4 regions of the Ruegeria sp. O11 genome follow, and region 2 is predicted to be linked to each of the others. Evidence: riboswitches for the same ligand, from Rfam matches in the RefSeq annotation. Region 2 holds a riboswitch; each other region holds the start of a gene.
The links. Region 2 has a riboswitch for cobalamin ahead of ACRZ91_RS12070 (hypothetical protein). Riboswitches for the same ligand answer to the same signal wherever they lie in the genome.
Positions count from the first base shown of each region.

Region 1: linked by a shared signal. The riboswitch ahead of ACRZ91_RS00315 (DUF1636 family protein) and the one ahead of ACRZ91_RS12070 (hypothetical protein) in region 2 are both predicted to bind cobalamin.
Region 3: linked by a shared signal. The riboswitch ahead of ACRZ91_RS19740 (DUF1636 family protein) and the one ahead of ACRZ91_RS12070 (hypothetical protein) in region 2 are both predicted to bind cobalamin.
Region 4: linked by a shared signal. The riboswitch ahead of ACRZ91_RS19015 (DUF4198 domain-containing protein) and the one ahead of ACRZ91_RS12070 (hypothetical protein) in region 2 are both predicted to bind cobalamin.

Region 1 covers NZ_JBQERS010000001.1:65,639-69,018, reverse strand. The annotation lists gene ACRZ91_RS00325 (glycosyltransferase family 2 protein) at 1-447, opposite strand, end outside; gene ACRZ91_RS00320 (NAD(P)-dependent oxidoreductase) at 739-1,686, opposite strand; cobalamin riboswitch at 1,832-2,034, shown strand; gene ACRZ91_RS00315 (DUF1636 family protein) at 2,120-2,500, shown strand; gene cobW (cobalamin biosynthesis protein CobW) at 2,497-3,380, shown strand, end outside.
Region 2 covers NZ_JBQERS010000005.1:101,951-105,330, forward strand. The annotation lists gene rsgA (ribosome small subunit-dependent GTPase A) at 1-707, shown strand, start outside; gene ACRZ91_RS12065 (alpha/beta hydrolase family protein) at 750-1,601, opposite strand; cobalamin riboswitch at 1,723-1,943, shown strand; gene ACRZ91_RS12070 (hypothetical protein) at 2,031-2,438, shown strand; gene ACRZ91_RS12075 (protein-tyrosine phosphatase family protein) at 2,442-2,945, opposite strand; gene ACRZ91_RS12080 (DNA polymerase III subunit gamma/tau) at 3,116-3,380, shown strand, end outside.
Region 3 covers NZ_JBQERS010000016.1:27,282-30,661, reverse strand. The annotation lists gene ACRZ91_RS19750 (ABC transporter substrate-binding protein) at 1-745, opposite strand, end outside; gene ACRZ91_RS19745 (ABC transporter ATP-binding protein) at 762-1,547, opposite strand; gene ACRZ91_RS19740 (DUF1636 family protein) at 1,544-1,900, opposite strand; cobalamin riboswitch at 2,139-2,346, opposite strand; gene ACRZ91_RS19735 (catalase family protein) at 2,679-3,380, shown strand, end outside.
Region 4 covers NZ_JBQERS010000014.1:92,256-95,635, forward strand. The annotation lists gene ACRZ91_RS19010 (aldehyde dehydrogenase family protein) at 1-1,006, shown strand, start outside; cobalamin riboswitch at 1,119-1,321, shown strand; gene ACRZ91_RS19015 (DUF4198 domain-containing protein) at 1,452-2,237, shown strand; gene cbiM (cobalt transporter CbiM) at 2,244-2,855, shown strand; gene ACRZ91_RS19025 (cobalt ABC transporter permease) at 2,852-3,380, shown strand, end outside.

The DNA of each region.
Region 1 (3,380 bases), on a different contig from region 2:
CGCCTGAAAGAACATCTCAGGGACAGGTCGATCGACAAAGTCATTTAAGCCGGCATTTCCGAACATACGCCAACAGATCGATATTGCATCAGCTTCACCGCTTGCCTCTACCAGTGACTGAACATTGCCTTCAGGCAAACGGATATTGATGTATTCATCCACATCCAGGCTCATGATCCAATTTGCGGACTGATAGCTCGGATGACTGCGAGATCGGGTAAAAGCCCGGTTCTGGGGCGCAGCGCGTGGTCCGATCTTGTTGCGCTCATGATGCGCCCAGCCTAAGGCCTGCATCCGATCACCGATGACATCTGTGCCATCAGAACAGTCGTTGGTGTAGATCAGGATATCATTGAACCCGATTGCGCGGTTGTAAGCCACCCAATCGATCATAAATGGCCCTTCGTTCTTCATCGTCGTCACGATGAGAAAGGTCTCGTTTCCCATAAGTTAAACTCTTGCCTGTGCCATTATCGGACTATTGTTGATCTGTTTAGAATAGCCTCCGGAATTTGTCCAACGCAGCAAGTCCCAGGAATAACTGGCTACCGCGCTCAGCGCCCCAGGAGGATCTGATGAAATTGATGGAACTCAATATGCACTCAGCGTTTGCTAAAATTGAGTTAACCGACGACTTCATCAGAGCTTTCCTGCGACAATCCGAATTGCCACCTCCGAACCGCAGATAGCCGTGGCATCATCAAACGAAACTCTTCATGAACATCAGCACATTATGTTTTACCGATTCTGAGGAACCACTTCGTAACCCGGCTCTTCCGGCTCATCATCCTGCATTTCCGCGGGGAACCCCGGAGCACGGATATCCAGCCCCGTGGCGTCCTCAAGGCGTTTGATAATGTTGGGGGAAAGTTCCCGGTCACCGTAACGTGCGATTCCGTCGTCGAAGATTTCCATCATCACCGGGTTTATCTCCAGCGGCACCCCGGCGCGGTCGGCGACCTCCTGAAACAGACCGATGTCTTTTTTGACCAGATCCATGGTGAATGAGATATCGCGCGACCCATTCAGGATCACCTGGCTTTCCGTTTCGTGTACAAATGATGTGCCCGATGAAATTTTGATTGCCTCATAGGTCGTGCCAAGATCCATCCCTGCGGCCTTTGCGGTCACCAAAGCCTCGGCGCAAGTGATCAGATTTGCGGTTGCCAAATAGTTTGTCAGCACCTTCAACACTGAGGCCGATCCCAAATCGCCTGTGTGCAAAACGCGGCGCCCCATCGTCGTCAGGAACGGCAGAATGCGCTCAAATGTTTCCCGATCGCAACCTGCGAAGATCGAAATATTGCCCGTAGCCGCCCGATGACATCCGCCCGATACCGGGCAATCGACTGCAGCCCCCCCACGTTCGATCACCGAAGCACCCAATCGTTTTACTTCCGCTTCGTCGGTGGTGGACATTTCCATCCAGATCTTACCGGATGTCACTTCGGACAGCATCTCCTGCATTACCGCGTCCGAGGCGGCAGGAGATGGCAGACAGGTAATCACGGCGTCACAATCCCGCATCAATTGAGCGGGGCTTTCAGCTGCCTTCGCACCCTGCGCGACAAAACCAGACACAAGATCAGGGTTGAGGTCATGAACGGTCAGGTCAATCCCATTGCGCAGCAGCGAGCCCGACAATTTTCCGCCCACGTTTCCCAGCCCGATGAAGCCTACTTTCATATGACGCTCTCCCTGTTCGTCTTTCCATGCACATGCCAACACGCCCGTTGACCTAAGTCATGCCGTCCAGCGACCCTCAGAGGTCGCTTTTTTGCCCCTGTACGCACAGTTGAGCGAGACTCGCTTGACAAGGGGGGTGATGCTGTCCCAAGAGCCAAGTGTTGGTGTCTGCAGCAGCAGATGAAAAGGGAATGCGTCAGCGGATTTTCCGTCAAACGCAGCCGCCCCCGCGACCGTGACCGGAGAGGGTGCCCAAGCCACTGGCGAATGCCGGGAAGGCGGGACATCCGACAGAGCACCGCTCTGACATCCGCAAGCCGGGAGACCTGCCAACGCCCGAAGATGAAACCGGACGGGGTGTTCCGGTGTGGGGCTTTGATCGGCCCGCATGAAACCCCGTCCCCCACGAAGAGGATTTGGGGGGATGAGAGACATGACCGACACCACACCGGTCGAACTGCTGGTCTGCACCACCTGTCGTCGCGGCCTACCCGTCGAAGACGACGCCCAACGCCCCGGCACATTGCTGCACAAAGCGCTTGAACAGGCCACCCTGCCCGAGGGCATCACCTTGAAAGCAGTAGAATGCCTTTCAAACTGCGATGAGGGCTGTTCTATCGTGCTGCGTGGTGGACCTGATCGATGGACATTCGTCTATGAGCATCTGAGCGAAACCGATCACGTCGAAACCATCATTGAAGGTGCCACCAAGTACCTTCAGACCGAGGACGGGCTGGTCAAATGGCGTGAACGCCCCGAACACTTCCGCAAGAATTGCGCGGCCCGTATTCCCCCGATTGGAGCGCTGAAATGAGCAATCTCGAAAAACTGCCCGTCACCGTGATCACCGGCTTTCTGGGCTCGGGCAAAACGACGCTGGTCAAGCATTTGATGCAGAACCCGCAAGGCAAGCGCTTGGCTGTTGTAGTCAATGAGTTCGGCGATGTGGGTGTCGATGGCGATATCCTGAAATCCTGCGCAATCCCGGATTGCCCAGCAGAAAATATCATGGAACTGGCCAATGGCTGCATCTGCTGCACTGTGGCCGACGATTTCATTCCCACGATCGAAGCGCTTATGGCCTTGGAGCCGCGCCCCGATCACATTCTGATCGAAACTTCGGGCCTGGCCCTGCCTAAGCCGCTGCTCAAAGCGTTCGACTGGCCAGACATTCGCTCGAAAATCACAGTCGACGGCGTGATCGCTTTGGCCGATGCCGAAGCTGTCGCTGCTGGTCGGTTCGCACCCAATGTCGAAGCGGTAGACGCCCAGCGCCTTGCCGATGAGTCGATCGACCACGAGACGCCACTATCGGAGGTGTTTGAAGATCAGATCTCTTGCGCCGACATCATCCTGCTGACCAAGCCGGATCTGGCCGGTCCCGAAGGTGTCGCCAAAGCCAAAGAGGTCATCGCGGCCGAAGCCCCTCGCCCCCTACCCGTCGTCGAAGTCGCCGAAGGTGTCGTGGACGTGCGCGTTGTCTTGGGCCTTGAAGCTGCCGCCGAGGACGACATGGAAGCGCGTCCCAGCCATCATGATGGTCATCACGATCACGAGCATGACGATTTTGAAAGCATCATCGTCGAACTGCCGGAACAGACTGATCCGCTGGATCTGGTCGCCAAGATCGAACGCCTGGCAAAGGAACTGAACATCCTGCGCGTCAAAGGCTATGCCGCGGTTCAGGGCAAGCC
Region 2 (3,380 bases):
CCTGCAATGCCGACTTCAACCTGCCCCGACTAGAGCGCTATCTTGCGCTGGCCCATCAGGCAGGCAGCTATCCGGTGATCGTTCTGACCAAGTCGGACACCTGCGACAACGCAATTGCTTATGTCGAACAGGCCCAGTCACTGGCCCCGTTTCTGACAGTTTTGGCCGTAAATGCCTTGGATCAGTCCGATATCGAACAGGTCCTGTCGTGGTGCCCGAAGGGACAGACCAGCGCCCTGGTCGGATCGTCTGGCGTTGGCAAGACGACACTCGCCAACGGGATGACTGGACAGGATCAAGCCACCGCAGGCATTCGCGAAGATGATGCGCGTGGCAGGCACACAACAACAGCACGTGCGTTACATCGAATGAGCAACGGAGGTTGGTTGATCGATACACCCGGTATGCGTGCGTTGCGCCTGTTGGACGCGCAAGAGGGTGTGGACGAGGTATTCTCGGACATCTCTGACCTGAGCCTGAACTGCCGATTCTCTGATTGTCAGCACGACACCGAGCCCGGCTGTGCGATACAGGCTGCAATCGAAACCGGGGCACTTGATCCCGCACGGCTGGACCGATGGCACAAGCTGTGTCGCGAAGATCAGCACAATTCGGCTTCGGTGGCACAGGCACGCGCACGCGACAAAGCGTTTGGGAAAATGGTGCGCAGCGTGATGCACGAGAAAAAATCCCGCAAGGGACTGTGACCTTTCTGGGCACCGGTTACCGGTGCCCAGCATTTCAGGCGATCAACCGGGGCCAGACGGCAGCGTTTCGCCGGGCAAACGCGCCGATATGGCCGACTTCGGATAACCCGAATTCATTTGCCGAAAGCAGATGGCGCCGCGCGCCAGAACCATAGAGGTCGGCAAGCCGCCAAACCGCCTGGGGGGGGGCACAACCTGATCATCCTCAAAGGCGAATATGTCAACTTGCCTGCCCATGTCGGCCCAGCGGTTTGCCGGCAAGGTGTCTCCGATTTCGGGTACATAACTTTGGGGCGCTGTGCACCATTTGCGCCATTGCCAGTAAACTTGGGATGGCAGATCTGTTCCAAAACCCAAAGCCTTTCCAGGCAAATACCCGAGCGAATGTACCGCCAGGGGCGCATGACCGTACCAGAACAACGTCGCCAAAGCACGGTAAGGCCAAGGATGATCCCTCAGCGTAACCAGACCGGAACAGACACAGATCATCCTGTCGATCTGATTGATATCGGGTTGGACCGGACCAAACATCCCGCCCAAAGAATGCCCGATACTCCAAAGCTTGGCCTGTGGAAACCTCCGCCGCATTTCGGTCCGTGCAGCCGGAATGTCGATCAGCGCCCAATCCGCCATGGTGACACGCGATTGCTTTTGTGAGCCTGTCAGAGAGTGACCAAAATCCCTGTAGTCATAGGTAAGGCAGGCCATGCCGTGCGCTTTTGCAAGCCAACTTGCGAAATGCTGGTAGTAATCTCTGGGCACACCGGTTGCGCCGTTGATCACAACAACTTTGTCTGGTTCTGCGACAGGGTGATAGAGCCGTGCCGACAGTATTGCCGGGCCGGACTGAAACTGAATGTCCTCGGTGACAACCGCTTGCTGTGTGTCCAACATGGTGCCCTCTGAAATCAACTGAACCGATCAGTTCACCCAAGGCGCGCCGAGTCAAGGTTGACGTGGCTGGACCGTGCGTCACATGCCATCATCAATCTTCTTGACTCCCGAACGATTGTACCGCTAGCGATGACGTGATGGTTCTCGCGCCCAACTGGGCCGGGATGAAAAGGGAACACGGTGCGGTTCTGCCCGGATAAAACCGGAACGAACCCAGTCCGAGACTGCCCCCGCAACTGTAAGCGGAGAGCGATGTCGAAATGCCACTGGCCTTGAAGGTCGGGAAGGTCGGCAAAGCAATGACCCGCAAGTCAGGAGACCTGCCATCAAATCGAAACTGAAACTCGGGCGGGGTGTCCGGGCAGGGCAAGACCGCATGCATGCTGTCCCTCCTGATTGATGCCCCTGCCCTGCGCGGAGGGCGCATGAATGATCTGGAAGACCAACACGCATAAATTCTCGGCAACAATTTGCCAACGGACCGGGAAAAACTGCCCCGCTTTGGCACGACTGGCACGGGCACTGGCCACTTCGGTTGGAAAAGCTGGCCCCACGACCACCGCAGGATTCGGAATCGAAGGAAGCTGCGATTTGACTCATTGCGCCAGTGGGTGCACCGCCCGATTTCGCTCCGGTCCCGAAGAAACCCGAGTGTTCTGTGATGCCGATTCAGACGTCGCGATCGACCATCTGGACAGCTATGCAGACCTGATGTTTGGCACGGACTCGCACCCCATCCCTGGAGGCACCTTGTCCCGACCGCCTTGCGCGATGCTGGAAGTGTTAACCCTGGGCGGAAGTACTCGGGCGCAGGCTGAATACCGTCCGTCGGCTTGATCGCTATTCGGCTACCAAGACACTGGCAGGCGCAGTCGCCCAGCGCAGCTGCGCGTCGGTTTCAACTGCACATGGGCGTAACGCTCGCAATCTATTCAATGCCTCGTCCGGGTGCTCTCCACACTCGACCATTAAGCGTAATACAGCCATACCAGAACGGCCACATCCGCCTTTGCAGTGGATTAGTACTCGGCCTCCACCCGATAATGCGTGGCGAGCGGACTCGCTGGCATCCACCCAGCGCATATCAATGTCGTCGGAAGGTATACCGTAATCCTCGACTGGCAGATGAACCCAGCGACAAGCGCGGCTGCGAACATCGGCCCCAAAATCCCTGGCGCCATCAAGGATCATCTCGACCTCGGTAGTCATTGACAGAATAAGGCCGGGCTTCCATCCGGTAACCGCATCAAGATCACCGGAATAGTCTCCTCCTCGCCCTGGCATTGAAGTTAACGCAAGCGTGCCCCCGCCCACTTGAAGTGCATGGATAACAATCTGAGCCATTCTACGCTCCCCCCGAAACGCTGATCAGAAAATCTTTCTGGCTGGTCTTAGACTGTACGATATTAACCGCGTCGGCCAGCAATCCAAAATGAAAATCCTCGCGGCTTGCTGTGGACGCGGGCAGCGGGGGCCTCTACGCTGCGGCGTAACTCGAATCCGACAGAGCAGACATGACCGATACGCCAAGCCCCGCCTACCAGGTTCTTGCCCGCAAATACCGTCCTGAAACCTTTGCCGATCTGGTCGGTCAGGACGCGATGGTACGCACACTGAAAAACGCGTTCGAGGCGGACCGGATCGCTCAGGCCTTTATCATGACCGGCATCCGTGGCACCGGTAAAACAACCACAGCCCGGATCATCGCGAAGGGGATGAATTGCATCGGGCCTGATGGCGAAGGTAAACCCACCACCGAACCCTGCGGTCAGTGCGAGC
Region 3 (3,380 bases), on a different contig from region 2:
ATTCGGGGTTAGATGCGGCCACGGCTTCCCAGGAACTACGCCCCCAGCTTGTATCCATGTCATGGGTGACATTCTCACCACCCGCCGCAGCGATCATAGCATCGGGAATGGCAAACTTCCCAGCAGTGAACGGTGCATCCGCCGGACCATCCAACAAGAAAACTCGAGGTTTCGGCAACTCGGTCGTTTGCGCCTCGATCGCGGCCAATTCGTCTTTCCATTCGCTCACTAGCGCCTCGGCCTTGTCCTCGACCTGCATAACCTTGCCAAGACGCAGAACATCGTCAAACAGCAGGTCCATGCTGGACTCGGGGCGATCCTTGTCCAAATGCACACAGCTTTCGGTCAGGATCATGGTTTTGATCCCGAAGGGTTCCAATGTGTCTGGTGTCACATCCCCACCCGGTTTCATTCCATAATACCAGCCCGCGAAAAACAAATCTGGGTCCGCTGCGACGAGATTCTCAACAGTGGGGTATTTCGGCGCGAGCTCCGGAATGTCACCCCGCAAGGTATCGAATTCCGGGCTGGTCTTGTACCAGCCGGTGATCCCGGTGAGGCCGACGATCTTGTCCTGTAGCCCCAAAGCAAAAGCCATATCCGTCATGTTCATGTCATGCACGACCAACCGTTCCGGCAACGTCTCAAACACAAGGGGTTCGCCGCAATTGTCCACGGTGACTTCCTGCGCTGCAGCGCTGCTTGCAATGGCAGTGACCAAAGCCACGGACCAGATGTGTTTCATCAATATTCTCCTGAGTTTATGTAGAAACAGTGGTTCTTCGGATATCAAGAGCCGGTATCACGCGACCCTCATGGTGAAAGCACAGATAATCCACGCCAAAGGTTTCACGGACCCGTTCGGGCGTCAGAACTTCGGCGACCGTGCCAAATCCGGTCAGGCGCGTGGATTTCATCAAAGCAACATGTGTAGCGAATTCAGGGATCATGACCAGATCGTGCACGATCATTACCACTGTGACCCCAAGATCAGCGACCAGCGATAGCATCCGCCCCTTTGCGTCAGGGTCCAGATGATTTGTGGGTTCATCGAGAAACAGCAATGAGGGGTTTTGTGCCAAGGCGCGCGCAATATGCGCACGCTGACGCTCGCCCCCAGAAAGCTGAGCCATCCGCTTTTCTGCCAATGGAGCCAGATCGGTGAGGTCAAGTATCCGGTTCAGTTCGCACGCATGATCTTCGGCCGAGCGATCTGCGCGAATGGGAATCTGACCCAATGCCACATAATCACGCAGTGACAGACGCCCGTCAGGAAATTCCTGCTGGCTGACAACGGCTATCATGCGGGCGCGTTCATTTGCGGATAGGTGCTTGAGGCTTTGTCCATTCATACGCACATCCCCCAATGCCAGTGCCTCGGCACCACAGAGTAGATTCAAAAGCGTTGTTTTACCTGCCCCGTTCGGACCAGCGATTGCAAGAATAGCGCCTTCGTCCAAGGCGAACGAAACGCCTTGCAACAAGATATCTCCGTTAAGCGCGTAATATTCCAGATTTTCGGCAATCAGAAAGCTTTGCTTGGTCATAGCGCTTCCTCAAGCTCAATACGCGGCAGGCGTGAGAGAGTTTTTGTGAACAATGCCCGTGGCCGATCAGTGGCATTTGTCCAACCATCGCCACTGCGCAGATACTGATGGGCAAATTCAACGATCGCGTCCAAATCTTCATCTGTAGAAATGTCACCAAATAGATATTGTGCTTTGCCAAAGGACTGAAAGCCGATGGTGGTTGGCCTTTCACAACCCGCCATACAATTCACAGAGCGGATCACAAATTCCCTCGGCAATCTATGCTTCAACGCCTGGGGTACTTTGTTTGCACTTTCGCCACTTCTGCAGCTCGCGCAGACAAGAAGGATATGATCAACATTGTTCGTCATCTCGCCACCGTTTATTGCGCAATTAAGGTTTTTGCAATGTTATATCGTAACACATTGAATATTCTGAACACCGCTTTGGGCACCCCGCGTCGGCGGTTCACGTTGTCGACAATGTATTGATCAGCGATTTTCGCATTTCTCACTCCGCTTGTTTCCAAGCGCAGACGGAAGCTGCCAGTCGTGTGCACACGTGTGAAACGTGCCATCAATACCTCCTTCCAGGACGCCCCGCCCCGGGTTGGTTGAACAATTGATGGCAGGTCTCCTGACTTGCGGGTCCGCGCTTGGCCAACCTTCCCGACCCTTGGGGTCAGTGGCTATTTGGCATAGCTCACCGCTTACAGTTGCGGGGGCAGTTACGGAATTGGCGCCGCTTGGCATTCCTCACCGTATTCCCTTTTCATCCCTCTGACGTATCGTTGGGAACCATCTGCTGCCTGAGTGCCCGAGATCAAGAAATGCGTCAATAACTTTCTGTCAGCTTAAGTCTTCGAAGGTAAGCCAACGCAACGCCAGCGAATACGGCGCCAACCGTGTCCGTTTTGAAGTCGTAAATCGATGGATCCCACCCTACCAACTATTGACCGGTATACTTCATTCTGACGCGAAAACGGCTGTTTGAGATCAAAAGGAATGAGGCAAAAAGGCTGCCATAAGTCACTTCGTTTGAAAGAAAACCCAAAAAGGGTTAATCTGCGGGCATTTAGAAGGGGCTGGCTGTCGGATATATTTGTAGAGGTTAATTATTGCCTGGGCTTGCTCGGGAAAAGGGGGTTCGTTGACACATTCTTTGCCAAACACTTCACCTGAAGACGTGGTTGACGATATCATCGATCAGAATTTTGAAGTGATCGCGAAGTGGAAAGGTCGAAGGTTAAGAGCGCAACATGGGCGCAGCCATGGATGTGTCAAAGCCACTTTCACAATCCGGGACGATCTGCCGGAAAGGTTGCGCCATGGCCTTTTCGAAAAAGCAGCAAGTTATTCTGCAGCAGTTCGCTTTTCCAACGGTGCGCATCTGGACGATCGTAAAACCGATGCCCATGGAATGGCGGTCAAACTATTTGATGTGCCGGGCACCAAACTGATCGACGTCGAGGCACTTTCACAACTCAACATCTCGCAAATCAGCGATGAGTTTGACTTTGTTCTTGTCGATCAGGACACTTTCCCCAGCTACCTTTCCGACGACTATGAACGGCTAAGCAGCCTGATCGCCACGCTGCAAGCCCTCCAGCACGCGGCAAATAAGCGTCGCAGCTGGTCATTGAAGCTGATCGCTCGAGGGTTGGTGGCCCTGTTTCGCGCATTTGCCACACAAAAAGGCAGGCGACATCTTAAGACTGCGAGCGATTTTGCCTCGAACTACATGCAGTCGCCATTTGAGGCGCATTTCTGGTCAACGACGCCCTATCGTCTGGGGACTGAACTGACAGTACGATACCTCGCCCGCAGCGTTCGCCATAAAGTAGCAACTAAA
Region 4 (3,380 bases), on a different contig from region 2:
ACCCATCGGCGTTGTGGTTGCCGCAAGCGCGTTTAACCATCCGTTGAACTTGATCGTACATCAGGTGGCCCCGGCTGTGGCCACTGGATGCCCGGTCCTCGTCAAACCGGCGCTTGATACACCACTGTCATGCGAAGCATTTGTCGACATCCTGTATGAGGCTGGCCTGCCAAAGGAGTGGTGCCATCTGGCGATTTGCCAAAATGATGTAGCTGAACGGATGATCACGGACGCGCGCGTCGGAATCTTTTCTTTCATCGGATCGGCACGTGTCGGGTGGATGCTGCGCTCGAAGCTGGCGCCGGGGACGCGATGCGCGTTGGAGCACGGCGGAGCGGCGCCAGTTATCATCGATGAGACAGCCGACATTGATGCCATGATCCCCTTGTTGACCAAGGGTGGATTTTATCATTCCGGTCAAGTTTGTGTCTCGGTTCAGCGTGTTTTTGCTCCATCAGGGATGGCGGAAACGGTCGCTCGAAAGTTGGCAGAAGCCGCCTCAGCGTTGAAGGTGGGTGATGCCCGTGACGCCAGAGTGGAATGTGGGCCACTGATCCGTCCGGGTGAAGTTGATCGAGTAGAACAATGGGTAGACGAAGCGGTTGCGGGAGGTGCCCGCGTAATGACAGGGGGTAAACGGCTGGGCCGAACGACCTATGCACCGACTGTCCTTCTAAACCCACCCGCTGATGCGAGCGTGTCCATCTCCGAAATCTTCGGGCCGGTTGTCTGTGTTTATGAATATGATGATCTTAGTGCTGCATACGACGCTGCAAACGGCCTTCCTTTTGCATTTCAGGCGTCGGTCTTTACCAAATCCCTGGATACAGCAATGCAAGCTGTGCGGTATTTGGACGCCACGGCCGTAATGGTGAACGATCATACTGCTTTTCGGGTCGACTGGATGCCATTCGCGGGTCGCCGTCAATCAGGGTACAACACCGGCGGTATCGGCTACACCATGCATGACATGACGCAAGATAAGATGGCTGTAATACGGCTGTGATGAAGCTGTCAGGATCAATCCGATACTGATCGAGCGCATGTGTGTACTCAAATTTCGCAAATGGCCCGCTTAGTGACGGAAACGATTGTTGACCGCGCTTTGCATGTTCTGGCATGAACACGCCATGTTCGGTTCCGGGGGATTCCTCTGGGAGCAATAGGGAATGTAGTGCGGCGCTCTTCGCGCCAAATCTGCAACTGCCCCCGCAACTGTAAGCGGCGAGCGCGGCTGACAATGCCACTGGGATATCCCGGGAAGGCCAGCATAGCGCCCTGACCCGCAAGTCAGGAGACCTGCCGAACACGCGCCCTCGGAAAGGGTGCTCATTGTCGGCGACGGGGTGTGCGCTGTATCCGTTTGTCTCGGTCGACGAACGGACGCGGGCCCTCCCCAAGTCAAAACCAAATATGTGCCGGGGAAGGCGCGACCTGAGAAGGACTGAGTTTTGAAGAAGTTGTTTTTGGCAGCCGCAGCTGCTGCAGTGATGCCTACGTTTGCGAGCGCTCATTTCCTACTGGAATACACAGAAAACACGATTATCGAGCGACCCGGTGCTGTGCCGGTAAAGCTGATATTCTGGCACCCGTTTGAAGCCGGTCATGTGATGACGCTTGAAAAACCGGAAGAATTCTATGTGATCCACAACGGCAGTAAAACCGATCTGCTGGACACATTGGAAGAAACCACATTTGACGGCCCAGACAACAGCGCCAAGGCGTTCAAAGGCTCGGTCCCGGTGAAGCGTTCGGGCGACTATGTGGTGGTGACCGTTCCTGCGCCTTACTACGAAGAATCTGAGGACATTTATATCCAGCAGATCACCAAGGCCTATCTGAACCGAAATGAACTGCCCACCGACTGGGATCAGCCGCAAGGTCTGGCAACAGAAATCCTGCCGCTGAACAAGCCCTACAACATCATTGCGGGCTCTACTTTCACGGGTCGCGTGCTGAGCGAGGGCAAACCAGTTGCACGGGTCGAGATTGAGATCGAATACATCGCCGCCGCCCCTGACCTGAAAGGCACGGGCGCCGCTGCACCGACAGTGTCACCGCTGCCAGGTGGTGCGCTGGTAGCGATTTCGGACGAGAATGGCTATTTCAGTTTTGGTGTACCCAAGGCCGGTTACTGGGGTTTCGCTGCTCTGGGCTCTGGTCCGAAAACCGAGCATGAAGGTAAAGAGCTGAGCCAGGATGCCGTAATCTGGATCCGCGCCTGGGATCTGGAGTAAGCCCTTATGCACATTGTAGATGGTGCTCTTTCGAACCCTGTCGTAGTCGGCGGTGCGATCGCTGCTGCAGGCGGGATTGCAATGGGGCTGAAGTCGCTGGATCTGGATCGCATTCCCACAGCGGGTGTTCTGTCAGCCAGTTTCTTCGTTGCTTCGCTGATTCATGTGCCGATTGGCCCATCTTCTGTGCATCTGATCCTGAACGGCCTGGCCGGGCTTTTGCTCGGTTGGGCCGCCTTTCCAGCTTTGTTCGTAGGGCTGCTGTTACAGGCTGTATTCTTTGGATTTGGCGGATTGACTGTGCTTGGGATCAATACGCTGAATATTGCCCTTCCGGCGGTACTGACCTGGATGATCTTTGGCCGCCTCACCGCCCGAGGCTCACCCTTTCAGGGGGCGATTTGGGGCGGTATCGGGGGGGCGTTCTCAGTCGCAGCCACAACCGCGTTTGTTGCCGTTTCACTGGCGATGTCCGGTGAGGCGTTCCTGCCTGCGGCCAAGCTGGTGTTTTTCGCCCATATACCGGTTATGGGCATTGAAGCCATGCTTACGGGGTTTGCCGTGATGTTGGCGCGCAAGGTGAAACCGGAACTGTTCAAAAAGGCGGTTTTAACATGAAACAACTGGTTGTTATTGCCACGCTGATGCTCACACCGATTTCGGCCCTCGCACACAAGGTCATCGCGGGGGTTTTCCCCGCTGGCGAAGCGATCGAGGGTGAGCTGGGGTTTTCCAATGGCGATATGGCAAGCGACCAGGAAGTTTTCGTCTACGGCCCCGATGGTGCTGAACTAGGTCACACCGTTACCGATGGAGACGGGTTCTTTTTGTATATCCCCACAAAACCTGTTGCGCATACCTTCAAGGCCGATCTCGGCGCGGGCCATGTGGCTGAAGTGACCATGTCCGCAAACGAGGTGGCCGAAATCATGGGAGTTGCCGTTGAGGTTGCCGAGATCGGTGCTCAGCCGACGACTGTTGCAAGCGTTGGAACCGTGATGGTTGCGTCTCTGTCCGATCAAGAACGCGCCGCGATTGCTAAAGTGGTGCGCGACGAAACCCGCCCCTTGCGCCGAGAAATTGCCGCCTATCGCGAACATAACGATATGCAAAGTATTTTGGGGGGCATCGGGTATATCGTTG